Regions from separate parts of the Vibrio sp. R12-SG2-ISO1 genome, predicted to be linked through region 2. Evidence: predicted binding sites of a transcription regulator. Region 2 holds the regulator's gene; each other region holds the start of a gene.
The links. Region 2 encodes MetJ, which represses methionine synthesis genes. Its sites were predicted from a motif close to TTAGACNTNTANANGTCTAA; they were not measured.

Region 1 (9,787 bases), on a different contig from region 2:
CGATGTCCGCTTGTGAGAGCACAGTGGTGTCAACAACACTTGATTGGCATTCAATGGTCGCGTTCCATGCAAGTTTCTTCGCTGCTTTTTCTAACAGGCCAGCAGCGAGAATGCTGTTTGCCACGCCGCTCGGGCAGGCAGTAATGATGGCAATATTCATAATGATAACCTTCTGTTCCTTAGTTTGCTTCTACGTTTTGGCGAACGGATTCGCTTAGGCAAGCTCATTAACTTGAGTATTAAGCTTAATTTGATCCAGCTCTTGTTGGCTGGTCACACCAACGCCGACTTGACTCACTGCAAGTGCAGAGAGGGCTGTGGCAAATTGGAGTAATTCGGTTTTTGGCATCTGTTGCATGTGGCCCCAACATAGACCCGCGACTAACGTATCGCCGGCGCCCACTGTGCTGACCACTTGCATTCTTGGCGGCTTGGCGTAGAGCCATTGATCGTCGTGCAGCCACATCACACCGTCAGCGCCCATTGAAACGACAATGTTGTCGATGCCTTTGCTAGACAGGGTTTGTGCCGCGTTTTGGCACGCTTCTCGCGTATCCAGTGTTTGACCTAAGAAATCGCCCAACTCTTCCTCGTTAGGTTTGATAAGCCAAGGTTTGGCATCAAGCCCTGCGGCAAGTGCGGCTTTACTGCTGTCAAACAGGACTTTTTTGCCACGTTCACGCAACTGAGCGATCCATGCTGCGCACTGAGCCGGTGTGACACCACCGGGTAGGCTGCCAGCAAAGACAAAGTAGTCATGATCATTCGCCAGTTCGTGCAGAACTCGCTCAAATTGCGCGATTTGAGCATCGTTTACTTCGACGCCAGGAAAATTGATGTCGCTGACCTCGCCATTTTTCTCCACCAACTTGACGTTGATACGAGTGGAGCCGTCAACTTCGACAAAGCGATCTGTCACACCGATGTTTGAAAACAGTTGGTGGAACAGTTCAGGGTTATCTTTACCTAAAAAACCCGTGACAGTGACGTCAGCACCTAAATCGCGTAGGACCATAGCGACGTTGACCCCTTTGCCCGCCGCTCTTAGGTTGCTCTCTTTGATAAGACTCACGCTACCCACATTGAGGGTTTCCAGACTACCGGTCAGATCGAGCGCTGGATTCAACGTGATGGTCACGACTTTTTTGGTTGCAATCTCAGACATGGTCGCCCCTTAACCTTCACCAAGGCCAGATTGAATCGCGCTGCCAATGGCTTCCAGTGCCTGAGGTGCATCTGCCCCTTCTGCGGTGAATTGCAGCTGATGACCGTGTTTAACACCAAGCGCAATCACTTTCATTAGGCTTTTCGCGTTAACGGCTTTGCCGTCGCCATCAAGGTTTGCGACGCGAATGTTTGACTCAAACTTTTTCGCTTCCGCCACCAACATCGCGCCCGGTCTTGCATGTAAACCATGTGCGTTTCGAATTTTGAAGACTGCGGTATTGCCATCAGCGCTGGCTTGCTCTGCTTGTTCGCCTTTGAGTAGCGCGATGACTTGTTCGGCACTGCCATCAAGCAATGAGGTTTGTGTTTGATCAAAAATCAACTGCGTCAGGTTTTCTAAGATTGCTTGGTGTGCATTGTTGCACGCTGCAAAGGTGATTAATGCTTTGACGTTTTCACCGTCAAATTGGCATTGATTCGCCGTGGAAACAAAAGAGACACCGCTACGCTGAACACCTTTTTCACTGCCGACTAACCAAAGCCCTTGACCAAGGTGGGTGGGTGTTTTTGATACGATATCGGCAACAAAATCGTGGTTTGCGCATCCGGTATTTTTGAGCAAACCAGAGGCGACAGCGCTGAGCTGGACCATATCACTGGCTGGAAAGCCCACTTGAACTAACGACGCGTCGAGATCCACTTCTAACTGAACATCGCCATTCAGGAGTGCGACGATTTCATCCGCGGTTTTTACCGATTTTAGGCGTTCTTCAACGCCGTCAGCGCTCAGTACTTTGGTCAATTGCTTAAGAATGCCCAAGTGTTCGTCCGATTTTGCCGCAATACCAATGGCGACGTAGACACGGTTACTGTCACCCCATTCTACACCGTCAGGGAAGTGGTGAATCGCAACGCCTGTCTCTTTGACCATGTGACGGGTGTCGGTGGTTCCGTGTGGGATGGCTATGCCGTTGCCTAAAAACGTCGAGTTTTGCTTCTCGCGATTGAGCATGCCCTCGACGTACTGCGCGTCGACTAAGCCTTTACTCGCTAGTGTCGATGCAATGTTTTGAATAGCGGCAAATTTATCATCGGCCTGTTGCGATAGGGTGATATCAGTTTTAGTGAGCTTGAGCATGGCGCTTCTCCAGCATAAAAGTCATACAGTTCGTTCTCAGTCTGTGGGCGCGGAGTGCAACTTCTGTTGTCTCTTCTCGCTATTTACTTTCATCTGTTTACTGGGCAGTCAGTATAGCTTGAGACCAGCAACCACTTTAGTGAATCGATTCAGCAAATTCGCGCCACAAAAAAGTTTTAGCAAAGAATGGAGTAATATCGATGAGGTTCCCGCCTCAATAGTGTTCAACTTGGTTGAAAATAGTGACCTTACTCTTGTTTTATTCTTTGCTGAATCCTTTCAGCTTTTATACTGAAACGTTTCAGCTTATAATTCAACTCAGCGATAGATCTTTGATGAATTATTATGATCGTGCGCACAGATTAAGGTAGAGATATGACACTAGATGAAGTAGCCAAATTGGCCGGTGTGTCCAAGACAACCGCAAGCTATGTGATTAACGGTAAAGCACAAAAATATCGGATCAGCGAAAAGACACAACGTAAAGTGATGGCGGTGGTGGAAGAGCATAACTATCGCCCAGATCTTGCCGCCAGTACGCTGCGCGCAGGACAAAGTCGATCGTTTGGGTTGGTGATCCCTGATTTAGAAAACACCAGTTATGCCAAGCTTGCAAAACTTCTCGAACAAAGCTCTCGAAAAGCGGGTTATCAAATATTGATCGCCTGTTCGGATGATGATGCGGATACGGAAAAAAATGTCGTCAATGCGTTGATCAGTCGTAAGGTCGATGGGCTGTTTGTAGCGAGCGCGATGCCAGATGCCAATGAATTTTATCTCGACATCCAAAATAAGGGCACGCCGGTTATCGCGATTGACCGTCCCTTAGACGATGAGTTTTTTTCATGCGTGATCAGTGAAGACTTTGGTGCGGCGAATGAGCTCACTCACTCCGTAATTAGTGACGCTGTCACAACTATTGGCTTAATTGGCGCACTTCCAGACCTCAATATCTCTAAAGAGCGTGAGTTGGGTTTTAAGACGGCGGCAGAAGAGCGAGGTTGCAGTGTAGTGATTGGCTATGGTGACCACTTTAACCGTATTGACGCGAAAAAGGTGATGCGTACTTGGCTGGCCAACAATGAGCTCCCCAATGCGATTGTGACCACCTCGTATACTTTGCTGGAAGGGGTATTAGACGTATTTCTCGAGCAACCAGAGTTGGTCAAAGGCATCAAACTGGGGACCTTTGGTGATAACCGTCTGCTTGATTTCCTTCCCTTTAAAGTGAACTCTTTGCCTCAACAATTTGAAATGATTTCAGACAGCGCGTTGGCGTTGGCACTCAACGCATCGGCAAAACGTTACCATCCGGGTATTGAGTTGATTCCACGTGAGTTGATTGTTCGCTAACCGATTAAACTAAAATAAGGTTACTAAAACAGGGATACTAAAACCGCGGAACTAAAAAGCGCCAAGACGGCGCTTTTTTCACATCAGAGCAGCACGAACATCAGTACTGAAAACGTACGCTCATCGTCAATTGTGGACCATAGAGTCCGTTGTTTCTTGTCTCGGCTGATAGCGACATCTGCTGAGTAGAGTGAAAACGAAGTCCGGCGTGAAAGACAGAGGAATCATCCAAACGGCCTAATCGCATCGTCGCTTCGACTTGTTCAGTCAACCAAAGACGGCCGCCAATGTTCATTTCAATCTGCGTGTCACTATCACCTGCCACATATTTTGTTTGGTGAAGGAGCATTTGACCATACACATCCGCAAATTGTGTTACTGGTCCATTAAAACCGATACCACCGGCAACGTCATAATCGCCATCAAACTGAGAATCGGCGCGAATGATCAAATGGGAGTTTTCCGTGAATAGAGTGGTGAACTCACCGCCTAATGTCGAGGGATTGGCGCCTACACGCACTTCAAAGTAGTTGTAGCTGAAGTTATTCGCTTGTGCTGATGTCGCCGCAAGAGCCAGCGCGCTGGTAAGTAGGATTTTTTTCAAAACAGTCTCCGACATTGTCAATTTTCCGTCTAAGCGCCACATTGGCTTGGCGTTTTTGCCTAATGAGAAAATATTAGCAAGTTTTAAGCCAGCCATTTGAGGTGGGTGTCATTATTGATGATTTAAAATGATTTGTCGCCTACGAATTGAATTGATTGATTTTTTATATAGAAAGCTTACAGTGGAGCTCTAGCCATCTAAAAGGCTTATATTAAAAATGAGAGGGAAATATGAAGTTAGTCAGTAAGGTGTCGTTGTTAGCATTCATCACGGTAGTCGGACTTACCGGGTGCGGCGAAAAAGAAGAGTCAGTGATTAAAGTTGGAGCGACGGTTGGCCCACACGCCCAGGTTGTCGAGGCGGTAGCAAAACAAGCCGAGCAGCATGGGTTAAAGGTGCAAGTGATCGAGTTTTCGGATTATGTCACACCAAACGCGGCGCTTGATGATGGCAGTATCGATATCAATAGTTATCAACATCAACCATTTTTAGACAGTTTTAATCAAAATCATGGTACAGAACTTGTCTCAATCGGCCGTTCAATCCTCATGCGTATGGGACTTTACTCAAATAAATATCGCACTTTAGATGCGTTACCAGAGAAAGCGCGTATCGCGATACCAAACGATCCGACTAATGGTGGTCGCGGTCTGCTATTGCTTGCTGATGCGGGAGTGATCACCCTGAAAGAGGGCGTTGGATATGCGGCAATGCTCACTGATGTTGTGGACAACCCTAAACAGTTCGAATTCATCGAGGTCGATGCGGCGCAGTTACCCAGAACTCTGGATGATGTCGATGCTGCGGCAATCACGATGAACTATGTGATGTCATCAGGGCTTGATCCGCAGAAACAGAGTATTTATCTCGAATCGACCGATGCTCCGCTTGCTGTTATGGTCATCGCTACCCGTAAAGGGGAAGAGACTAAACCTGAGTATCAGCAGTTTGTTGAGATCTTCCAATCGCAAGAGACTAAAGCCTTCCTAGCCAAGCAGTTTGGTAGCACGATTGAAGCGGCGTTCTAATTCGCAGAATGATTGAGAGCCCGAGGTATTACCACCTCGGGCTTTTTTTATCGAAACATTAGCGATTGCAAGGTGGGAGTGGTATCGTCAGCCAACATAACGGATGGATTTATTGTAGTTTTTTCTTTATATGAAATCACCTCTTCAAGCTCTAATGGTACAGGGTACAACCTCTGACGCAGGAAAAAGCGTCGTCGTGGCAGGTCTTTGCCGAGTGTTGGCTCGCCGTGGTGTGCGAGTTGCCCCATTTAAACCACAGAATATGGCATTAAACAGCGCCGTGACCGCTGACGGTGGTGAAATTGGTCGCGCCCAAGCGGTGCAAGCTTTAGCCGCCGGTGTTGAGCCTAGTGTTCATATGAATCCAGTGTTACTTAAGCCTAATTCCGATACTGGCGCACAGGTGATCGTGCAAGGTAAAGCACTGAGCAATATGGAAGCGTGTGGTTACCAGAACTATAAACAGTTAGCGCTGCCTTTTGTGATGGACTCGTTTAGTCAACTGACCGAACACTATGATTCGATTATGATCGAAGGCGCTGGTAGCCCAGCAGAAATCAATCTACGTGAGAATGATATCGCTAATATGGGCTTTGCTGAGGAGGCGGATGTGCCCGTCGTGATTGTTGCCGATATTGACCGGGGCGGCGTGTTTGCTCACTTATACGGCACTCTGGCCCTGCTATCAGAGAGCGAGCAGCAGCGAGTCAAAGGATTTATTATTAATCGCTTTCGTGGTGATATTTCACTGCTCGAACCTGGCCTTGATTGGCTGGAAGAAAAAACCGGCAAGCCTGTCATCGGCGTGTTGCCGTATCTGCACGGGTTTGAGTTAGAGGCGGAAGATGCAATCAATACTCAGCAATCGCTCAATTCGAGCGCGAAGATTCAGGTTGCGGTGCCAGTGTTTACTCGGATCAGCAATCACACCGATTTTGATGCGTTAAGAAGCAACCCAGACATTCACCTTAGATACGTAGGTAAGGGGGAGTCGCTGTCGGGAGCAGACGTCATTATTTTGCCGGGCTCAAAATCGGTCCGCAGCGATCTTGCCTACTTGCGCAGTCAGGGATGGGATCGCGATATCCAGCGTCATCTTCGTTTAGGCGGCAAAGTGATTGGCATTTGTGGTGGATACCAAATGCTGGGTCAGTACATTGATGATCCTTTGGGTATAGAAAGTGACGCAGGCAGCACAGCAGGGCTAGGGTACTTACAGACTCAAACGGTGATCACCGACTCCAAAACGCTCACGAATGTGGATGGCCAACTCTCATTAAGTGGCAGCACGGTGCCCGTATCAGGCTATGAGATTCATGCTGGTCGCACTCAAACCACAGATGTATCGCCCATTATGCTCAGTTCGGGTGAGAGGGATGGCGCGTTGAGTGAGTGTAATCAAGTCTTTGGGACCTATTTACATGGTATCTTTAACTCGGCCGAGGCGACGACGCAGATTATGCGTTGGGCAACCGGTGAGGATATCGGCGCGATAGACCATAATGCGCGCCAATTTGAAGCCATCGATCGTATTGCTGATGCCATCGAGCAGCATTTGAAACTGGATTTACTCTGGCCAGAACTAGAGACACAGAACAAACAATGAAACAACGATTTTCACTTTTCTTCGCTTTGTGGTTAAGCCTTGCTTTTCACGCTCAGGCGCAAGACAAACTCACGGTTTATGCTGCCGCGTCGATGACCAATGTGGTCTCAAAGCTCGTGAATGAATTCGAGCAGCAGCGTGATGTTTCGGTGACCACTGTGTTTGGTGGCTCGTCATCTCTAGCGCGGCAAATTGCCTATGGCGCACCCGCAGACGTGTTTATTTCAGCGAACCATAAGTGGGTGCAATATTTGATCGACAATGGCAGTGTAGAACCACACCAGGTGAAACAGATAGCGGCAAACCAACTCGTCGTCATTGCCAAGAAGCAGATCGCTTTGGCTGTCGGGGACGTTCAATCTTGGCAACAAGCACTAAACAGACAAAGACTCGCGGTTGGGCAAACCGACACGGTTCCCGCTGGTATCTATGCGAAACAAGCGCTGACTTGGCTTGGCGTCTGGCAGAGCGTAGAGATGTCGCTCGCGCCCAGTAAAAGTGTTCGTGCTGCTCTAGCGTTAGTGGAGCGAGGTGAAACGCCATTAGGGATTGTCTACAAAACCGATGCGATGCAATCAGAGAAGGTGACAGTGGTAGCCACGCTTTCGGAGCGTAGCCACGAACCGATTCAATATCCTGCTGCTGTTGTGAGTGACAATGTCACGGCGAACGAATTTCTTGATTATTTGCAAACGCGTGACTCAAGAGCGCTGTTTACACAATACGGATTTTTAGTCAGTGATGCTCAGTGATTACGAGATTCAAGCCTTATCGCTCAGTTTGAAAATAGCGGGGGTGGCGGTGCTATGGCTGATCCCCCTTGGTATCTTGTTGGCGTGGTTGCTGGCTAGAAAGTCGTTTGTCGGACGTAGTGTGCTAGATAGCCTTATCCACCTGCCACTGGTGTTACCCCCTGTTGTGATTGGCTATTTGCTGCTGATTTCCCTTGGTCGCCAAGGCTGGCTTGGCCAGTATCTGTTTGAGTATTGGGGACTGGTCTTCGCCTTCAGTTGGAAAGGCGCGGTAATTGCGTGCATGATTGTCTCTCTACCATTGATGGTCAGGGCGATTCGTTTGAGTCTAGAGTCAATCGACCCACGCCTTGAAGAAGCAGCGGCCACATTGGGCGCTTCCCCGTTGAAAATCTTTACCACCATTACACTGCCTTTAACCCTACCAGGAATTATTACCGGTACGATGCTCGCCTTTGCGCGCAGCTTAGGTGAATTTGGTGCCACCATCAGTTTTGTCTCCAACATTCCTGGCGAAACGCAAACCATTCCTTTGGCGATGTATACCTATATCGAGACCCCGGGCGCAGAGTATGCAGCAATGAGGCTATGTCTCATCTCAATTGCGATTGCGTTACTCTCTCTGTTTATCTCTGGCTGGTTAAGCCGAGTCAGTCAAAAAAGGCTAGGGCAATGACGAACTCTCACGCGCTGAACGTTCAGTACCGCACCCGACTTGGTGATCAAACGTTTGATATCGACCTTGAGTTGCCAAATCGCGGCATTACCGCCATCTTTGGCCGTTCGGGGGCGGGCAAAACCAGTTTGATTCATTCTGTCGCTGGTCTTCATACGCCCCTAGAAGGGCGGATTCAACTCAATGACCGTGTGTTGTTTTGCTCGCAAAATAAGATCAATGTCCCGGTGCATCAGCGCAATGTGGGTTACGTGTTTCAAGAAGCCCGCTTGTTTCCCCATTATCGCGTTGAAGGTAACTTGCTGTATGGCGTGAAGGGGGATGATAAGGCACATTTCGATAAGGTGGTGGACACGCTCGATCTCGGCGCGCTGTTGAGTCGTTACCCTAAAGCGTTGTCTGGGGGAGAAAAGCAGCGCGTCGCAATAGGACGAGCATTGCTGCGCAAGCCAGACATACTCCTGATGGATGAGCCGCTTGCGTCATTGGACATGCCGAGAAAGCGCGAAGTGATGCCGTATCTTGAGCAGCTTGCTGCCGATATCGACGTACCTATTCTTTATGTCTCCCACAGCTTGAATGAAGTATTGCGTCTGGCTGATCAACTGGTAGTGATCGATGACGGTCGGGTGGTGGCTTGCGATAATATTGAGGAGGTATGGTCTTCAGACGTCATGCGCCCGTGGCACTCGTTTTCGGAGCAAAGCTCGCTGTTCGAAGCTCGTGTCCTGCGCCACAATCACCACTACGCACTGACAGAGGTGAGTTTAACGCTTTCACATTCGCTCTGGGTGCAAAAAATCAACGCCGGTGAAGACGACTTAGTACGTCTGCAAATTCGCGCCAATGATGTCTCTTTAGCTCTAGAGCCGCCAAAGCAAACCTCGATTCGTAATAGCCTTAAGGTCACGATTGAGGAATTGGAAGAGGTGCGTCATGGTGATCAACGGCAAAGTGTGACGGTCTATTTGCGCCTAGATGAAAGACGAACCCTCAAAGCGACCATTACTCAGTGGGCCAAAGATGAGTTGAATTTAACACCTGGGATCACGGTCTACGCCCAGATCAAAGGCGTGAGCGTGACTCAAAAAGACATTGCGCTTGCCCACGGTGACAGATAGCCATTAAAAAAGCGCCTAGCGGCGCTTTTTTAACAAAACGGTTGTGTTGCGCTCATTACTTCGCAAAGACATCCGTAAAGTCGCGTTTAAGAATAGGGTCGCGGCGTGCTTTTTTTATTTGCTTAACCATATCTTTCACACAGTTGTGCAGGACTTGGTCGAGAAGCTGCGCACGGTACTCTTCTTTTTGCTCATCTGTCATCTCTTTGGGCAGATTAAGCGTTGGAAACTCTTCCATTACGTTAAGCCCGGCAAACGCTTGGCTTACCGACACAAGCGCATGGAACTGCTCAAAGTTATCGAGAACATTTTGCGCACTGTTTGGCAGTTGTTCCCAAGATT
Region 2 (9,787 bases):
CAACGGAACTTACCCGCACGTTTGGCAAGCGGGGCGGGTGTCGGGCCCAGCACCATGCAGCCGGAATCAAACAGAGGGTGGGATTCTAAAGTAAAGCGGACTTGGCGTAGGAACTCTTCCACCAGCTCAGATTGGTTCGCCTCCGCACGAAACAGCGTTAAAAACGAATACGGGGGCAACGCCGCCAGTTTTCGCTCTGCTAAGGCCACCTCGGCGAAGTCCCGATAACTCTTTTTCAACAGTGCTTGCAATAGGCTGTGCTCTGGGTGGTGGGTTTGCAACAACACTTCACCGGGTTTACTGGCACGCCCCGCTCGGCCTGCCACCTGAATGAATAGCTGGGCTAAACGCTCAGAGGCTCGAAAGTCGCTGCTGTAGAGTGAGCCATCGACATCCAACAGCGCCACCAGCGTCACATCCGGGAAATGGTGCCCTTTGGCGAGCATTTGCGTGCCGATCAGAATCTGATATTCACCGCGTCGAATGGCGCTTAACGCCTCTTCTAGGCTGCCTTTGCGCCGCGTGCTGTCGCGGTCAATACGAATGGTTTTCTGCTCTGGAAAGAGCGTATGCAGTTGTTTCTCTAGCTGCTCGGTTCCCACCCCAACAGTGACCAGTTGAGTGGAACCACACCCTTGGCACTGGTGGATCGTCGGCTGCTGAGAGCCACAGTGGTGACAGCGAATTTCGCTGCTGTGCTGATGGTAGGTGTAGTAGGCGTCGCAGCGCTTGCATTCTGCGATCCAGCCACATTCGTGACACATCAGAGCCGGGGAAAAGCCGCGTCGATTTAAAAACAGCATCACCTGATTGCCTGCGTTGAGGTGCTTGCGCATTTGAGCGATCAGTGGCGCAGAGAGGCCCCCCTCTAAATAGAGCCCTTTGACGTCAATCACTTGATTGGTGGTGGGCACCGCACTGCCTGCTCGGCGAGACAAATGCAGATGATGATATTTGCCAGACAGCGCATTGTGCAGCGTTTCTAACGCGGGCGTTGCTGAACCAAGAACAATCGGGATCTGCTCTTTGTTGGCGCGCATGACCGCCACATCGCGCGCATGGTAGCGCAAGCTATCTTGCTGCTTGTAAGAGCTATCGTGCTCTTCATCGACAATAATAATGCCCAGATCAGCAAAAGGCGTCAGCAATGCAGATCGCGTCCCAATCACAATGCCGGCCACTTTATCGCGCGCGCACAACCAGGCATTGAGGCGCTCGGTGTCATTCAATCCAGAATGTACTACCTCAATCGGCACGTTAAAACGCTTTCGAAAGCGATTGATGGTTTGCGGCGTCAGGCCGATTTCCGGCACCAACACCAAAGCCTGCTGACTCCGTTCGAGGACTGGCTTAATCATGTTGAGGTACACCTCGGTTTTACCTGACCCGGTCACCCCTTCGAGCAAAAAGCAGCCAAAACCGCTGAAACTGTTGACCGTCGCGATGGCGATCGCTTGTTCTTCATTCAGCTTTGGTTTCTCGACATCGGCTTCAATGTCAGCACCCCACTTAGCAAAATGAGGCTTGCGCTCAATCGACTCAATCCAACCTTTGTCTGTCAACGCGCGCAGCACGCTAGTGCTGACCTCTTCATCAATAAAACGTTGGTGTGACGTCGGGCCGTGTTGCAGCATCTGCATCACTTTGGCTTGCTTAACCGCTCGGCCAAACCCATGCATCAATTGATCGCGTCCGGTTGGCGTCAGTTGCCATTCCACCACGGCGGTAAAATCGGCCGGCTTTCCCTTCCGCAGGGCGCTGGGCATCGCATTGGCTAAGGTGTCGCCAAGTGGATATTGGTAAAAGTGACTGCACCAGTGCAACAAGGTATATAACGAGTCGGGCCAAACGGGTTGACTGTCGAGCACCTGCTTAATCGGCTTGATTTTGTCCATCGGCAGCGATGACTGCTGCACCAAGGCTGTCACGATACCGACTAAGGTTTGACGGCCAAAAGGCACAGACACGCGCCCACCAATCACTGGAAAAAGGTGTCCAGGGATTTGATAGTCAAACTGTTTATCTAGTGGTACGGGTAACGCGACTCGGGCGATGGTGGGTCTCATTCAGTCTTTCACTGCAGGTCGATGACGCGTTTAGTCTAAGGGAAAAGGCAGAGTGAGAAAAGCCAGCGCATCTCAGTGTCTGTATGAGGAGACGCGGGTAACGCCACTTCGCGATAACATCCATGCGTCTCCCTCTCCTGAAGCGGCTAAAAAAGTAGCGATTTCTACCCCAAATCGGTTGATCCTAGGCGTACTATTCATTACTATATCGCGCCTTAGAGATATGGCTGCTCTGGCAGCGGTGTCCTAAATCCATTTTACATTAACTACGTGTGGTGTCCGGCTCTGAATCGGATAGCGACACGGCCTATATTGAGGTTACCCCATGAAAGCTGGAATCCACCCAGAATACAAAGCAGTAGCAGCAACTTGTTCTTGTGGCAACACATTTGAGTTCAAATCTACTCTAGACAAAGAATCAATCCACCTAGACGTATGTGACAAATGTCACCCATTCTACACTGGTAAGCAACGTATCGTTGATACAGGCGGCCGTGTAGATCGCTTTAACAAGCGTTTCGGTGCTCTATCAAGCGGCAAGAAGTAATTCCTTCTCGCGGATAGGAAAAAGGACGCTGCGGCGTCCTTTTTTGTTGCCAGAGATTTAGAGCAATTAACCTATTCACAGTAAAACCCGCAGTCATATCTCTTTCTATCTGGTCTAATCTCCAGTCATTTCCCACATATTACCCTACTCGCTCGCATTCTGACCTAGGCAGCTTGACTCAGTTCCTCTAAAATGATTAACCCCCTTTGTGCTGAATCATTTTAACGAGTACCTATTTCTATGCCTGATGACCACCGTCAAGACCTGACCCCTGAAGAACAATTTCGCCAAAAAGCTCTCGACTACCATGCCTTTCCAAAACCAGGCAAGATCTCTGTCGAGCTGACCACCCAAGCAGAAACCGCGCAAGATCTCGCACTCGCCTACAGCCCAGGCGTGGCCGAGCCTGTACGAGAGATCGCTCAAAACCCCGATAATGTCTATAAGTACACTGCAAAAGGCAATATGGTGGCAGTGATCTCCAACGGCACAGCGATTCTTGGCCTAGGTAACCTTGGCCCACTAGCATCAAAGCCCGTGATGGAAGGTAAAGCCCTGCTGTTTAAACGCTTTGCAGGTTTGGACTCCATCGACATCGAAGTCAAACACCGCACCATCGATGAGTTTGTCGACACGGTCGCCAACATCGCGGATACCTTTGGCGGCATCAACTTAGAAGACATCAAAGCGCCAGACTGCTTTGAAATCGAAAAACAATTAATTGAGCGCTGTGATGTGCCAGTCTTCCATGATGACCAACACGGTACCGCCATTGTGACAGCTGCTGGCATGCTCAACGCTATTGAGCTACAGGGTAAAAAACTGGAAGACGCCGTGATTGTCTGTCTGGGCGCCGGTGCGGCAGCCATCGCTTGTATGGAGCTGCTGATCAAGTGCGGCGCGATGCGCGAGAAAATTTACATGCTGGATCGCAAAGGTGTGATCCACACTCGACGTGATGATCTCAACGAATACAAACAACTGTTTGCCAACAACACCGACAAACGTACGCTGCAAGATGTCATCGAAGGCGCCGATCTGTTCCTTGGCGTTTCTGGTCCTAACCTGTTATCGCCAGATGATCTTAAATTGATGGCCGACAAACCCATCGTGTTTGCCTGCTCTAACCCAGATCCTGAGATCAAACCTGAGCTCGCTCATGATGTACGCAATGACCTCATTATGGGTACAGGTCGCAGTGACTACCCGAACCAAGTCAACAACGTACTTTGCTTCCCGTTTATTTTCCGTGGCGCACTGGATGTACGTGCTAGCGAGATCAACGATGAGATGAAGCTCGCTGCCGTAGCAGCGATCCGTCAACTGGCGAAGGAAGAGGTCCCTGCCAATGTTCTGACCGCCGCGGGTGTGGATTCACTCTCGTTTGGCCCAGACTACATTATTCCAAAACCGATGGACCCAAGACTACTCCCCCGCGTCGCCAAAGCGGTCGCGTTAGCCGCGGTAGAATCCGGGGTGGCACGCATTGAGCTGCCTGACCATTACATGGATATCGAGTAATCTCGACGCCCACTGCCAGCCACGGACTTTGTCTCTGGCTGAGCAAAAACAACAAAGCCGCTGACGATGTCAGCGGCTTTGGCATTCAAATTCGGTGCAAAACAGGGCGAGCGTTAGTCGTCAAACGCCTCAAACTCAATCCCCATCTCCGTCATCAGCTTTTTCACTTCAGCGGGAATATCGTCTGGACGGTCTTTACGCAAATCTTCATCCGTCGGTAATGGTTGACCTGTGTAAGCGTGCAAGAACGCTTCACACAACAACTCACTGTTGGTGGCATGACGCAGGTTGTTGATCTGGCGGCGCGTACGCTCGTCTGTTAATACCTTAAGGACTTTAAGTGGGATGGAGACCGTGATTTTTTTCACTTGCTCACTTTTCTTACCGTGTTCTGCGTATGGGCTAATGTATTCGCCATTCCAGTCTGCCATTGCGCACCTTTATATTTGCGTATGAGTGTTTAAACCACAATTTTAACGGTATTTATGGCTACAAGCAAAGACATATAGACGTCTAGAAGTGTTGACGTCTTAAAAAATGAGAAGTAAAGTGGTTGGCGATAGGAGTGGAATCGGCCCAAACTGTGAGTGTGTCGCAGCATTACACCACATTGGGTGCCGGATACACCTGATAAGCAACAGGTATATCGCATTCCCTAAAACAAGTCACTACTGTTCGCAAGGAAAACGCTATGAGCACGCGCAAACCCGCCACCATCGCGGTACGTACTGGTATCGAGTCAGACACCCAACATCACGCTGTCGTTCCCCCTATTTATCTCTCGACCAATTATGGCTTTCCGGCGTTTGGTGAAGTGCCGAAATACGATTACACGCGTTCTGGTAACCCGAACCGTGGCCTGCTTGAAACGGCGCTGTATGAGTTAGAAGGTGGAGAAGGCGCTGTAGTGACCAATTGTGGCACCTCAGCGCTCAACCTTTGGGTCTCTGCGTTTGTCGGTCCAGACGATTTGATCATCGCGCCACACGATTGCTACGGTGGCACCTATCGACTCTTCAATACCCGCGCGCAAAAGGGCGACTTCAACGTGTTGTTTGTCGACCAATCCGATGACGCAGCCTTGACCGCCGCCATCAACCAGAAACCCAAGCTTATCCTGTTGGAAACGCCATCAAATCCTTTGGTACGTGTGGTGGATATCGAGAAAGTCTGCCAGCAAGCGAAACAAGTTGGCGCGCTGGTCGCGGTTGACAATACCTTCTTAACCCCGATTTTCCAGAAGCCACTCGAACTGGGTGCCGATTTCGTTATTCACTCAACCACCAAATACATCAACGGTCACTCCGATGTGATTGGCGGCGTGGTGATCACCAAAACCAAAGCGCACGCTGAAGAACTGGCTTGGTGGGGCAACTGCATTGGGGCCACCGGCACGCCGTTTGATAGCTACATGACGCTGCGTGGCATCCGCACGTTGGGCGCACGAATGAAGGTGCACGAACAAAGCTCGGCAAACATTCTCGACTTTCTGAAAACAGAGTCACTGGTCGGCCGCATCTATCACCCAAGCTTGCCGGATCACCCTGGCCATGACATCGCCAAGAAACAACAATCCGGCTTTGGTTCTATGCTCAGCTTCGAGTTCGCTGGCAGCTTTGAAGAACTGAAACAGTTTGTCGGTGAGTTGAAACTCTTCTCGCTTGCAGAATCGCTAGGCGGCGTAGAAAGCCTCATTTGTCACCCAGCGTCAATGACCCACCGTGCGATGGGTGAAGCGGCGCTGGCCGAGGCGGGTGTCTCTCAGCAACTGCTGCGTCTGTCTGTCGGTCTTGAAGATGCCGATGACCTGATTGACGATCTCAAACAAGCCTTTAACTGTGTGAAGGAGTCCGCGTAATGACGACATCGCGTCAACTGCATAAATTTGGTGGTAGCAGCTTAGCGGATCCGGAGTGCTACCGCCGGGTAGTCACCATACTCAAAGAATACTCAGGCAGCGATGATCTGATCGTTGTCTCAGCGGCCGGTAAAACCACCAATCATTTGATTGAATTTACCGAAGCGCTCTATAAAGATGGCCGTCTTGCCCATGAAGCGTTGCAGTCGGTACGACAATTCCAAACAGGGCTTATCGAAGCCTTGATTGACAGTGACGACGAACAAGCGCACATGCTGGCGACGCTCAAAGACGAGTTCACCACCCTCGGTGAATTAAGCGCCCCGTTAAGCGAGGTGGAGCGAGCTGCGGTACTTGGCCACGGTGAAATGTGGTCCTCAAGACTGCTCGCCGCGCTATTGAATCAAGCGAGTTTACCAGCCATCGCGCAAGACTCTCGCACTTTCTTACGGGCAGAAACCGGCACGCAACCTGAAGTGGATCGTGGTCAGTCCTACCCACTACTGAAGGAAATTTTGGCGCAACACTCACAGCGTCGTCTGGTGTTTACCGGCTTTATGGCGCAAAACCAAGCAGGCCAAACCGTGCTGCTTGGCCGAAACGGATCCGATTACTCTGCCACCGTGATTGGCGCGCTCGCAGAGGTCAGTCGCGTCACGATTTGGAGTGACGTTGCTGGCGTATACAGCGCAGACCCTCGCCTTGTCAGTGATGCTTGTCTTCTGCCCCTATTGCGACTGGATGAAGCAAGTGAACTGGCACGCCTTGCCGCCCCCGTGCTGCATAGCCGTACCTTGCAGCCTGTCGCTCAAAGTACGATGGACTTACACTTGCGCTGCAGTTACGACCCTGAATCTGGCTCTAGCCGCATTGAGCGCGTCCTCGCCTCTGGGCGTGGTGCCAAGATCATCTCCTCACTCAATGACGTGTTGTTGATTCAGTTAAACTTCGCCTCTGGCCATGATTTCAATCGCATGGAAAAAGAAGTGCTGAGCAGTTTGAAACGCGCCCAACTTGAACCTTTAACTTATGAAGTCCAAGCGGATAAGCACTCATTACGCCTTGCTTATACCTCGGAAATTGCAGGGGGCGCTTTAGGCTTCTTACAAGATTCCGCCATCGCAGCAGAAATTAAACTCAAAGAGGGCTACGCCCTTGTTGCTGCGGTGGGCGCTGGTGTCACCAACAACGCCAACCACTGTTACGGCTTTTACCAGAAGCTCAAGTCATCGCCTGTCGAGTTCATCTCTGAGTCTCGTTCCGGTCTCAGTTTGGTGGCTGTCTTACGCCGCACCGAAACCGAACCACTCGTTAAGGCGATTCACAACCAACTTTTCCAAGCACAAAAACGAGTCGGCATCGCCCTATGCGGCAAAGGCAACATTGGCTCCAGTTGGTTAACCCTGTTTGCAGAACAAAAAGCAGAGCTAGAAAAGCGTCGTGGAATGAGTTTTGAGCTCGTGGCGGTGATCGACAGCCAAACCTATTGGTTTAATGACCAAGGCATCGATCCTAGCGCGGTCAGTGAGCATTTCGATGAAGAGTCTATCCCTTATCAGCAAGGCGAGTGGATCCAGCGCCTCGGTGCGATTCAGGGCTATGACGATGTGGTCGTACTCGACGTGACGGCGAGTAAAGAGTTAGCTGAGCGTTACCTCGATATAGCCGAGCAAGGCATGCATCTTATCTCTGCCAATAAGGTTGCCGGCTCTGCCTCAAGTGCTTACTACCACCAAGTCCAAGATGCGTTTGCCAAAATAAACCGCCATTGGCTCTACAATGCCACCGTTGGAGCAGGCTTGCCGATCAACCACACTGTGCGCGATTTGCGTGAAAGTGGCGATGTCATCTATGCGGTCTCAGGGATTTTCTCTGGCACCCTCTCTTGGTTGTTCCAACAATATGATGGCAGCGTACCGTTTGCCGAGTTAGTCGATTTAGCGTGGCAGCAAGGCTTAACCGAGCCAGACCCTAGGCAGGATCTCGATGGCTCTGACGTAATGCGCAAGCTGGTCATCTTAGCCAGAGAAGCCGGTCTCGAGATTGAACCTGAATCGGTCAAAGTCGAGAGCTTAGTGCCCGATGAACTGGCCGATCTCTCACTGGATGACTTTCTCGATAACAGCCAACAGCTCAGCGAACAGCTAGCAGAAAGGCTCGAGAAAGCGCAACGTGAAGACAAAGTGCTGCGCTACGTCGCCAGACTGGAAAAGAACGGTAAAGCTCGAGTAGGTGTCGAAGCACTCAGCAAAGAGCACGCCTTGGCCAACCTGTTACCATGCGACAACATCTTTGCGATTGAGAGCAAATGGTATAAGGACAACCCACTGGTCATTCGCGGACCGGGGGCGGGTCGGGAAGTGACCTCAGGCGCGATTCAATCAGACCTTAACTTGTTGTCCAGTTTTCTCTAGTTTCACAGGTTGCTTCGGCAACCTGTTTTCTTATTCGGGCGTCGTTCTGCGCGCACTTCAAATTCTCTCATTATGAACTTGAAAAAAATTCATGGTGGGAGTGTTGACATTAAAACGTATTCAATACATTCTGTGGACATATAGACGTCTAAACGTCGATTTAATCAAATTGAATGTTGGGGCTACAGTTACCTACGGATAGGGTCGCCACACGGAGAGAGTAAGATGGGATACACACACGCGAGTCATATTGACGCTTTAAACCAAAATATTGCCGAGCTATCGAACAACATCAATGTGTCATTCGAGTTCTTTCCTCCGAGCAGCGAAAAAATGGAAGAGACGCTGTGGAACTCGGTTCATCGTCTCAAAACCCTTAAGCCTAAGTTTGTCTCTGTTACCTACGGCGCCAACTCCGGCGAGCGCGATCGCACTCACTCCATCATTAAAGAGATCAAAGCCGAGACCGGCCTAATTGCGGCACCTCATCTCACTTGTATCGATGCCAGCCGTGACGAGCTCATTCAGATTGCTGACGATTACTGGAACAATGGTATTGAAAGCATCGTCGCACTGCGCGGTGATATTCCTCCTGGTGGTGGCAAACCGGATATGTACGCCTCCGATCTCGTGGAACTGCTTAAATCACGTCACGACTTTGATATCTCTGTTGCAGCCTTTCCCGAGGTACACCCTGAAGCAAAAAGTGCGCAGTCGGATCTGCTGAACCTCAAGCGTAAAGTCGATGCAGGCGCAAACCGCGCCATTACTCAGTTCTTTTTTGATGTAGAGAGCTACCTACGCTTTCGTGATCGCAGTGTTGCGGCTGGCATTGATGTCGAAATTGTTCCGGGCATCCTTCCTGTTTCCAACTTTAAACAAGCTTCACGTTTTGCCGCGCAGAATAACGTCAAAGTCCCTGGCTGGATGGCGAAACAATTTGAAGGGCTGGATGACGACCCAACCACTCGCCAACTGGTAGGTGCGAGTCAAGCCATCGACATGGTGCGTATCCTAAGTCGTGAAGGCGTGAAAGATTTCCACTTCTACACTCTTAACCGCGCCGAAATGACCTACGCACTTTGCCACACTTTGGGCGTGCGCCCTCAGGTCTAATCTGACAGACATCAAAGCAAAAGGGTTGGCGTAGTGCCAACCCTTTTTAGTCTACAGAAACGGTGATTACTCAACGTCTTCCATCTTACCTAGCAAGCTGCGGATGCGCTCTTGCCATGCTGTGTGTTCTTGTTGCATCTGCTGATTTTGCGCGACCAACTCTTCACGGCTTGTACGCAGTTCGTTCGCTTCGTTTGCTAGCTTCTGCTTTTCTTCTTTAAGCTCTTCCACTTCCATTTGAAGCAGAGTGATAGTATCAACCGCG
Region 3 (9,787 bases), on a different contig from region 2:
TGCTGACCTTAGTGACCATCGGCGGCATTCTGTTTCTCGGCTACTATGGATTCCTTTCTCTGAAAAGTGCGCTGGCCTCCCACAGCGAAGGGCTGCAAAGTAGTGAGCTATCGCGCGGTCGTAAAGCGGTCATTTTAGGCGCGCTCGCCGTCACCGTATTCAATCCGCACCTTTATCTCGATACCGTGGTTATTTTGGGCTCCATCGGCGGCCAATTCGAAGGTCAGGAGCGACTCTCTTTCGCCATCGGTACTATCTTGGCGTCTTTTGTGTGGTTTTACGGTCTCTCGATTGGCGCCGCTAAATTGGCGCCCACCTTATCCAAACCTAGAGTAAAACAAGTGATTGATTTGCTGGTCGGTACCATGATGTGGGTCATCGCTGGCATGCTCGCCAAGCACTTGCTGCAAGGCTGGGGATGAGTGGATAAAACAAAGCGAGGCTCAAGGGCCTCGCTTTTCGCATTAAATCGTTCAATCGTATTAGTCGACTTTGTTGAGATGCACGTCCATTTGTGGGAATGGAATCTCAATACCCGCCGCATCCAACGCTTCTTTAATGTTTTGCATCGAGTCGAAGTAAACCCCCCAGTAATCCGCCGTTTTCACCCAAGGACGAACCACAAAGTTCACCGAGGAGTCCGCCAGAGCGAGAACGCCAATCGTGATATCTGGATTTTTCAAGATACGCGGATCTTTTTCCAACGTTTCACGGATCACTTGCTTGGTCTGCTTAAGATCGGATTTGTACGAAACGCCAATCACCAGATCAACACGTCGCGTTTCATGACGAGAGTAGTTAGTGATCGCACCGCCGATAACGCCCGCGTTTGGCACCACGACCATTTTGTTGTCAGGCGTTTTCAGCACCGTTTGGAAAATTTGGATGGAATCAACGCTGCCTGCCACACCGGCAATCTCAACATAATCACCGGATTTGAAAGGACGAAACGCGACAATCAACACACCCGCTGCGAAGTTAGACAGCGAGCCTTGCAACGCTAAACCAACCGCAAGACCGGCCGCACCGATAACCGCAACCACAGACGCCGTTTGAACACCAATTCGGCCGAGCGCGGCAATCAACACAATCACAAAGAGTAGGTAGCGAACCAGACCGTGAATAAAGTCGACGACCGCTTTATCCATCTGCTTCTTCTCTAGAACTTTAGATATGCTGTTAGCAATGCTTTTAACAATGATGTTACCAATAAACAGTATAGCGACCGCAGAAATGATGTTCACACCATACTGAATCAGTAAATCTGAATTGTTATTTAGCCAAGATTCGGCGTGAGACAAGCTGTCGATGATTGGCGTTTCAATCCCTGTTGATTCTTCTGCCATACTCTCTTTCCTCTATTAAAGTGACTTAGTTGAATAGTTGTAGCTTACAGATTACGCAAAGCCATGGTATTTCGCCAGAGTTTATAACAATTTATATTCATTTGTATTAAAAAGCGGACACAAAAAAAGCCGCTCGATGAGCGGCTTCTTATCAATCAAAGTGACGGGCTGAATTACAATACATCAACCGCGTTTAGGTCAGCAAATGCTTTCTCTAGACGAGCAACCATTGAAGCTTGACCAGCACGTAGCCATACGCGTGGATCGTAGTACTTCTTGTTTGGCGCATCTTCGCCAGTTGGGTTACCGATTTGACCTTGTAGGTAATCGTGGTTTTCCGCTTCGTACTTACGAATACCGTCCCATGTTGCCCACTGAGTATCAGTATCGATGTTCATTTTGATGACACCGTAGCTGATTGACTCTTGGATTTCTGCTTCAGTTGAACCAGAACCACCGTGGAATACGAAGTTTAGTGCGTTAGGTGCAATACCAAACTTCTCAGCACAGTACGCTTGAGAGTCACGTAGGATAGTTGGAGTCAGTACAACGTTACCTGGCTTGTAAACGCCGTGTACGTTACCGAAAGACGCTGCGATAGTGAAACGAGGGCTGATTGCCACCAATTTCTCGTAAGCGTAAGCCACGTCTTCTGGAGAAGTGTACAGCTCAGATGCGTCCATGTGTGAGTTATCAACGCCGTCTTCTTCACCACCAGTACAGCCTAGTTCGATTTCTAGCGTCATACCCATTTTCGCCATGCGAGCTAGGTATTTTGCAGAGATCTCGATGTTCTCTTCTAGAGACTCTTCAGAAAGGTCAATCATGTGAGAAGAGAAAAGTGGCTTGCCAGTTTGAGCGAAGAACTCTTCACCCGCATCTAGTAGACCGTCGATCCAAGGAAGCAGTTTTTTCGCTGCGTGGTCAGTGTGAAGAATAACAGGCACACCGTAAGATTCTGCAACAGCGTGAACGTATTTCGCGCCAGCAACTGCGCCAAGCACTTGTGCGTCTTGACCTTCAAGTTCTAGACCTTTACCCGCAAAGAAACCGGCACCGCCGTTAGAGAACTGAACCACAACAGGCGCTTTTACTTTTGCTGCTGCTTCTAGAACGCCGTTGATTGAGTCTGTGTTTACTACGTTCACTGCTGGTAGAGCGAAGTTGTTTTCCTTTGCAACTTCAAACACTTTCTGAACGTCATCGCCAGAGATAACACCTGGTTTTACGAAATCGAAGATCTTAGACATGGATTTAATCCTATTAGCTGTCATTTTTAAAAATGGTCGTTATAAAAATAAAACTTTTCAGTTTAAATTCTTGCAAACGTTTGCTCACAACTTGCGCTATTCTAGCAAAAATGTGATGTGCCGCAAACAAGAAAGCGGGAGAGAGACTCCCCCGCTTTCTATCAATTACTTAGCGCGTGCTTCTAGCATTTCAACCGCTGGAAGGACCTTGCCTTCTACAAACTCAAGGAACGCACCGCCGCCCGTTGAGATGTAAGACACATCCGCTTTGATACCGAACTTGTCGATCGCCGCTAGCGTGTCACCACCGCCTGCAACAGAGAAACCTTCAGACGCTGCGATCGCTTCAGAGATACCTTTTGTGCCCGCTTCGAAGTTCTTGAATTCGAATACGCCCACAGGGCCGTTCCAAAGGATGGTTTTCGCGTTCTTCAGAATCTCAGCCAATTGCGCAGTAGAGTTTGGACCTAGGTCGAAAATCATGTCGTCGTCTTGAACTTCAGATACGTCTTTGATTTCCGCTTCTGCGTTCTCATCAAATGCTTTCGCACAAGCAACGTCAGTCGCCACTGGAATCGCGCACTCTTCCATTAGCTTTTTCGCTGTGTCGACTAGGTCTGCTTCGTATAGCGATTTACCTACGTTGTGGCCAGCCGCTGCGATGAAGGTGTTAGCAATACCGCCACCGACAACCAGTTGGTCAGCGATTTTAGATAGAGACTCAAGCACAGTCAGCTTAGTCGACACTTTTGAACCACCAACGATAGCAACCATTGGACGCGCAGGCTTGTCCATTGCTTTACCTAGCGCTTCTAGCTCGTTCGCTAGTAGAGGACCGGCACACGCAACGTCAGCGTGCATACCCACACCGTGAGTTGATGCTTGTGCACGGTGAGCCGTACCGAATGCGTCCATTACGAAGATGTCACAGAGTGCAGCGTACTGCTTAGACAGTGCTTCGTCGTTTTTCTTCTCACCAGCGTTGAAACGAACGTTTTCTAGAACAACAAGCTCGCCCGCGTTCAGCTCTAGACCGTTTAGGTAGTCTTTCGCTAGCTTCACTTCGCAGTCAAGTGCATCGTTTAGGTAGTTTACGACAGGTTGTAGAGAGAACTCTTCCGCGTATTCACCCTCAGTTGGGCGACCTAGGTGAGAAGTAACCATCACTTTCGCGCCTGCTTCTAGGCAGTGCTTGATTGTTGGTAGAGACGCGAGGATACGCGCATCAGAAGTTACTTTGCCATCTTTTACTGGCACGTTTAGGTCAGCACGGATGAATACACGTTTACCTGCTAGATCCAGGTCAGTCATCTTGATTACAGACATGGTTTGTCCTCTCAACTATTCAAAAAATAAAGTTTTCAGTCACTCGGCAACCCTGCCAAGCCTATTAATTCTTCAAACTGGTTTTGATATGGAGATTATCAATATTTATTTCAAGGGTAAAAATAAATATTACTCCACCGCCTTTCGGCGCTTCCAATCTGGGTGAAAATGACCGCTAAACGGCACTACCCAGCTTGTTCTGAAGCGGCCTGCATTGCGAGCGCAGTATCCAGCATGCGGTTCGCAAAGCCCCATTCGTTATCACACCAAACCAACATTTTGACCAGGTGCCCATTACTCACGCGAGTCTGGGAACCATCAACAATGGCACTGTGGGGATCGTGATTAAAGTCAATCGATACGAGCGGCGCTTCAGTATAGTCAACAATGCCGTGTAATGTACACTGAGATGCGTTAACAATGGTTTGATTTACGTCATTAACTTTCACATTCGTATTAATTGTGACACTTAAATCCATCGCAGTGACGTTTACCGTGGGAACGCGCACGGATATGGCTTCAAATTTGTTGGAAAATTTCGGGAAGATTCTTTCAATCCCTTTGTGCAATTTCGTATCAACTGGAATGATGGATTGGCTGGCTGCTCGAGTACGACGCAAATCGCTGTGATACGCATCAATCACCTGCTGATCATTCATTGAGGAGTGAATGGTGGTGATCGTGCCAGAATCGATACCAAAAGCATCATCCAACGCTTTGATGATAGGGACAATGCAGTTAGTCGTACACGAACCGTTAGAAACGACGCGATGCTCTGCGGTTAATGTTTCATGGTTCACGCCATAGATGATGGTGTGGTCGAGATCATTGGCGCCTGGGTGGGAGAACAGCACTTTTTTAGCGCCGGCCTTGATGTGCGCTTGGCCATCGGCTTGCGAGCCATAGACACCGGTGCAGTCGAGCACCATATCGACCTCAAGATCGCGCCAAGGCAGTAACTCTATGTCGTTTAGGTGCAAAATCCGAATCGAATCAAAGTCGCCACTCTCCACGACGCCGTGATGAATATAGATATGCTCTTGGTCATGCGTGATTTTTTTGCCAAAACGACCGTGGCTCGTATCGTATTGCAGTAAGTGCGCCATCGCATCAGGCTGTGCCAACTCGTTGACCGCGACCACTTTGATCTGCTGATGTTTGCCGCTCTCGTAAACCGCGCGCAACACATTACGACCGATACGTCCAAATCCATTGATCGCAATTTTAAGCATCCTTTCTTCACCCCACCTGATTTTCGTGTCACAGATAGTAACTGAGCCCGTGCCCAGATGCGAGTTCCAATCCCCAAAACCGCATATTTCTAGGCACTAGGAACTAAATAAAAAAAACCGAGCCACTCACGACTCGGTTTCCTTCAAACTACATCGCCACGATTAAGCAAGCAGTTCCTTCGCTGTGTTCACAACGTTTTCTGTCGTGAAGCCAAACAGCTTGAACAGCTCTCCAGCAGGCGCTGATTCACCGAAGGTCGTCATACCGATGATCTTGCCGCCAAAGCCGACATACTTGTACCAGAAGTCCGCAATACCCGCTTCGATAGCGATACGAGCTGTTACGTCTGCTGGCAGTACGGATTCACGGTACGCTGCGTCTTGCTTATCGAACGCATCCGTCGATGGCATAGACACCACGCGTACTTGCTTGCCTTCAGCGGTTAGCTGCGCCGCCGCTTCAACAGCCAGTTCCACTTCAGAACCGGTGGCGATAAGGATAAGCTCTGGCTTGCCCGCGCAATCTTTTAGGATGTAACCACCCTTAGCGATGTTAGCCACTTGCTCAGCGTCACGCGCTTGCTGCGCGAGGTTTTGACGAGAGAAAATCAGAGACGTTGGGCCATCTTTACGCTCAATCGCCAATTTCCAAGCGACCGCAGATTCCACTTGGTCACATGGACGCCATGTGCTCATGTTTGGCGTTAGGCGAAGTGACGCCATTTGCTCAACGGGTTGGTGCGTTGGGCCATCTTCACCCAGACCAATCGAGTCATGCGTGTACACTTGGATGTTCTGAATTTTCATCAGCGCGGCCATACGCATCGCGTTACGAGCGTACTCCATAAACATCAAGAAGGTCGCACCGTAAGGGACAAAACCGCCATGCAGCGCAATACCATTCATGATGGCCGTCATACCGAACTCACGCACACCGTAGTGAATATAGTTACCTGAGAAATCGTCTGCTTCCAGTGATTTTGAGCCCGACCACATGGTCAAGTTGGATGGCGCAAGGTCCGCCGAACCGCCCATAAACTCAGGCAGCATTTTACCGAACGCTTCAAGCGCATTTTGAGACGCTTTGCGCGAGGCAATGTTCGCTGGGTTGGCTTGCAGATCAGCAATGATTTGATTCGCTTTCTCTTCCCATTGCGCAGGAAGCTCACCGTTGAGACGACGTTTTAGCTCTGCCGCTTCAGATGGGTACGCTGCTGCGTAAGCCTCAAACTGAGCGTTCCACGCCGCTTCAGATGCTGCGCCTGCGGTTTTCGCATCCCACTGCTCGTATACATCAGCTGGAATCTCAAACGCTGGGTGCTCCCAACCTAGGAACTCACGCGCAGCTTTGATTTCGTCTGCACCTAGTGGCGCGCCGTGACAATCGTGAGAGCCCGCTTTGTTTGGTGAACCAAAACCAATGATGGTCTTAGTACAAATTAGAGTAGGGCGAGGGTCCGCTTTCGCGGCAGTGATGGCGGCGTTGATCGCCTCAGCATCATGACCATCGACAGCTGGAATAACGTGCCAACCGTAAGCTTCAAAGCGTTTTGGTGTATCGTCAGAGAACCAACCTTCCACTTCACCATCAATCGAGATGCCATTGTCATCCCAAAAAGCGATCAGCTTGCCAAGGCCCAGAGTGCCCGCTAGTGAACATGCTTCGTGAGAGATCCCTTCCATCAAACAGCCATCACCCATGAATACGTAGGTGAAGTGGTCGATGATGTCATGGCCTTCTTTATTGAACTGCGCCGCTAATGCTTTCTCTGCCAGCGCCATGCCCACTGCGTTAGTGATACCTTGACCAAGAGGACCTGTGGTGGTTTCTACGCCCGGTGCATAACCATATTCTGGGTGGCCCGGCGTTTTTGAATGAAGCTGACGGAAGTTTTTCAGATCGTCAATAGACAGCTCGTAACCACTTAGGTGCAGCAAAGAGTAAATCAGCATTGAGCCGTGGCCGTTTGATAGCACAAAACGGTCGCGGTTTGCCCATTCTGGGTTCGCTGGGTTGTGGTTTAAGTGTGAACGCCAAAGAACTTCGGCGATATCCGCCATCCCCATCGGTGCGCCTGGGTGACCGGAATTAGCTTGTTGAACACCATCCATGCTAAGTGCACGAATTGCATTGGCCAAGTGTTTACGAGAAGACATGTCTGCTCCTGAATGCATTAAGCGAATTGATAACTAAGGTGGGCGATAATTCTCGCAGAGCATCTGCGCGGGTGCAATCGATTACTGTCTAATCAACGCCAGATCTACGATATTTATTGCAAATTTCTCGAAGACCGCCGGTTTTCGTTACTGTTTGATGCAAACGATTGCTCTTTACCTCACGCGGCGGATTGAGAAAAATACGCGTTTTTACTCTACTTAAATCACAAAAATAACTTGTAATTCGAGCACGCAAAACTAGAATAGACGTCTAGATGTAGATACACCTACATAATTTAACATTATTTTTGTGCTGGGCGAGCAATGACGCCCATCCAACAGATTAAATGGAGCTCTCATGGCTAAGCACCTGTTTACTTCTGAATCCGTATCAGAAGGCCATCCAGATAAAATTGCAGACCAAATCTCAGATGCGGTTCTCGATGCGATCCTCGAGCAAGATCCAAAAGCTCGCGTAGCGTGTGAAACCTACGTCAAGACCGGTATGGTCATGGTCGGCGGTGAAATCACCACTTCTGCATGGGTAGACATCGAAGAGTTAACACGCCAAACCGTACGTGAAATTGGCTACGTTCACTCTGACATGGGCTTTGACGCGGATTCGTGTGCAGTGCTAAACACCATCGGTAAACAGTCTCCAGACATCAACCAAGGTGTCGACAAAGCGGATCCAAAAGAGCAAGGTGCCGGTGACCAAGGCATCATGTTTGGTTACGCGTGTAACGAAACTGAAGTCCTCATGCCTGCGCCTATCACTTACTCACACCGCCTAGTGCAAAAGCAAGCGGAAGTGCGTAAGAACGGCACGCTGCCATGGTTGCGTCCAGATGCAAAATCTCAGGTTACGTTCCAGTACAACGAGGGTAAGATCGTTGGTATCGATGCGGTCGTACTGTCAACTCAGCACTGTGACTCTATCTCAACGCCGGATCTGCGCGAAGCGGTAATGGAAGAGATCATCAAGCCTGTTCTACCGGCTGAGTGGCTCAACAAAGACACTAACTTCTTCATCAACCCAACCGGTCGTTTTGTTATCGGTGGCCCAATGGGCGACTGTGGTTTGACAGGTCGTAAGATCATCGTTGATACCTACGGCGGCGCAGCGCGTCACGGTGGTGGTGCATTCTCTGGTAAAGATCCATCGAAAGTAGACCGTAGTGCCGCTTACGCAGCACGTTACGTGGCGAAAAACATCGTCGCGGCGGGTATGGCTGATCGCTGTGAAATCCAATTGTCTTACGCAATCGGTGTTGCGGATCCAACGTCTATCATGGTGGAAACGTTCGGTACTGAAAAAGTCTCGCACGACATCATCATTGAGGCGGTACGTCAGTTCTTCGATCTACGCCCATACGGCCTGCAAGAGATGCTGAACCTACTTCAGCCAATCTACAAGAAGACCGCCGCTTACGGCCACTTTGGTCGTGAAGAGTTCCCTTGGGAAGCGACGGATAAAGCCGCAGAACTGCGTGACTTCGCTGGTCTCAAGTAATCACTGAGCCACACTATTTCAGGGCTTTTGGTTCGCCAAAAGCCCTTTCTTTTGCCTGCCATCTAGCCTCCTCGCTCGCTTTGCTCACCCCGACCTCGCATCCCCACCCATCATTGAACAAAATTTAACCTCCCAGGTTGTAATTTACGCCATTGAGGTCAATAGTTAACAATATGTTAAATGAACGCATCCAAGGATGACGTCTTTACGTATAAAACCAGACGTGACTGCCATCCCCTCTGCGCCGAGTAACACGCGCAAAGCTGGTGTTCAGATCACGGCATCAACATGAAACTGAGAGTTCACACCCTTTAACGTCAGCGTCTAGGAGCACATCAGCGAATCGGGTCAGCACTCTCTCGTGTTTGCGAACGGCTTGCGTTTAAAAACGTCTTTTGTTTACAAATACGTAACAACCCCTTTTCTCGGCCACCACTCAAAAGGCAAAGAAGAGGATGAGAATCGAGATTGATCAAGGAGGAGTTATGCCTCGTACGGTTAACCCACATGACTTCAAAGAGCAAAAACATAAGGAAGTCAGCGACCACGAATACGCGCGCACCATACCGTGTAATCAGGTCAGTATCTCTGCCCCATTTCATTGGCTCGCGCTCGGCTTGCACGACTTTGTTCGCATGCCGCTGATTAGCGCTTTCTACGGCTTGTGCTTTATGGCGGCGGCCATCGGCATTGTTCTCCTCGTCCAGTGGCAAGGTACCCACCTTGTGGTGATGCCCAGTCTGGTCGTCTATATGCTCATTGGGCCTTTTTTAGCGCTCGGTTTATATGACGCAAGCTGGGAGCGAGAGCGCGGTCATAAACCGAGTTTGCTTCACTCGATGAAAGCCATCGGACGTAACTCCACTTCACAATGGGCGTTTGCCGTGCTGCTTGCGGTGTGTATGATTTTTTGGATGCGTATCGCGGCGCTGCTGCACGCACTCTACCCGTCGGTACAAGGGG

Region 1: a site for MetJ is predicted at 4,444-4,463, ahead of AC6R10_RS15795 (MetQ/NlpA family ABC transporter substrate-binding protein). Genes of this name have one in related genera too.
Region 3: a site for MetJ is predicted at 7,575-7,594, ahead of metK (methionine adenosyltransferase). Genes of this name have one in related genera too.

Annotation. Positions count from the first base shown of each region.
Region 1 covers NZ_JCBDGO010000021.1:201,991-211,777, reverse strand. The annotation lists gene fruA (PTS fructose transporter subunit IIBC) at 1-160, opposite strand, end outside; gene pfkB (1-phosphofructokinase) at 215-1,165, opposite strand; gene fruB (fused PTS fructose transporter subunit IIA/HPr protein) at 1,175-2,305, opposite strand; gene cra (catabolite repressor/activator) at 2,681-3,658, shown strand; gene AC6R10_RS15800 (hypothetical protein) at 3,759-4,277, opposite strand; gene AC6R10_RS15795 (MetQ/NlpA family ABC transporter substrate-binding protein) at 4,493-5,290, shown strand; gene AC6R10_RS15790 (cobyric acid synthase) at 5,421-6,896, shown strand; gene modA (molybdate ABC transporter substrate-binding protein) at 6,893-7,648, shown strand; gene modB (molybdate ABC transporter permease subunit) at 7,638-8,324, shown strand; gene modC (molybdenum ABC transporter ATP-binding protein ModC) at 8,321-9,445, shown strand; gene AC6R10_RS15770 (DUF3069 domain-containing protein) at 9,501-9,787, opposite strand, start outside.
Region 2 covers NZ_JCBDGO010000010.1:196,556-206,342, forward strand. The annotation lists gene priA (primosomal protein N') at 1-2,066, opposite strand, end outside; gene rpmE (50S ribosomal protein L31) at 2,392-2,613, shown strand; gene AC6R10_RS10070 (malic enzyme-like NAD(P)-binding protein) at 2,854-4,134, shown strand; gene metJ (met regulon transcriptional regulator MetJ) at 4,248-4,565, opposite strand; gene AC6R10_RS10080 (O-succinylhomoserine (thiol)-lyase) at 4,826-5,992, shown strand; gene AC6R10_RS10085 (bifunctional aspartate kinase/homoserine dehydrogenase II) at 5,992-8,406, shown strand; gene metF (methylenetetrahydrofolate reductase) at 8,632-9,522, shown strand; gene zapB (cell division protein ZapB) at 9,589-9,787, opposite strand, start outside.
Region 3 covers NZ_JCBDGO010000015.1:230,293-240,079, forward strand. The annotation lists gene AC6R10_RS11505 (LysE/ArgO family amino acid transporter) at 1-422, shown strand, start outside; gene mscS (small-conductance mechanosensitive channel MscS) at 483-1,346, opposite strand; gene fbaA (class II fructose-bisphosphate aldolase) at 1,520-2,596, opposite strand; gene AC6R10_RS11520 (phosphoglycerate kinase) at 2,762-3,922, opposite strand; gene epd (erythrose-4-phosphate dehydrogenase) at 4,108-5,154, opposite strand; gene tkt (transketolase) at 5,317-7,311, opposite strand; gene metK (methionine adenosyltransferase) at 7,670-8,824, shown strand; gene AC6R10_RS11540 (DUF2189 domain-containing protein) at 9,310-9,787, shown strand, end outside.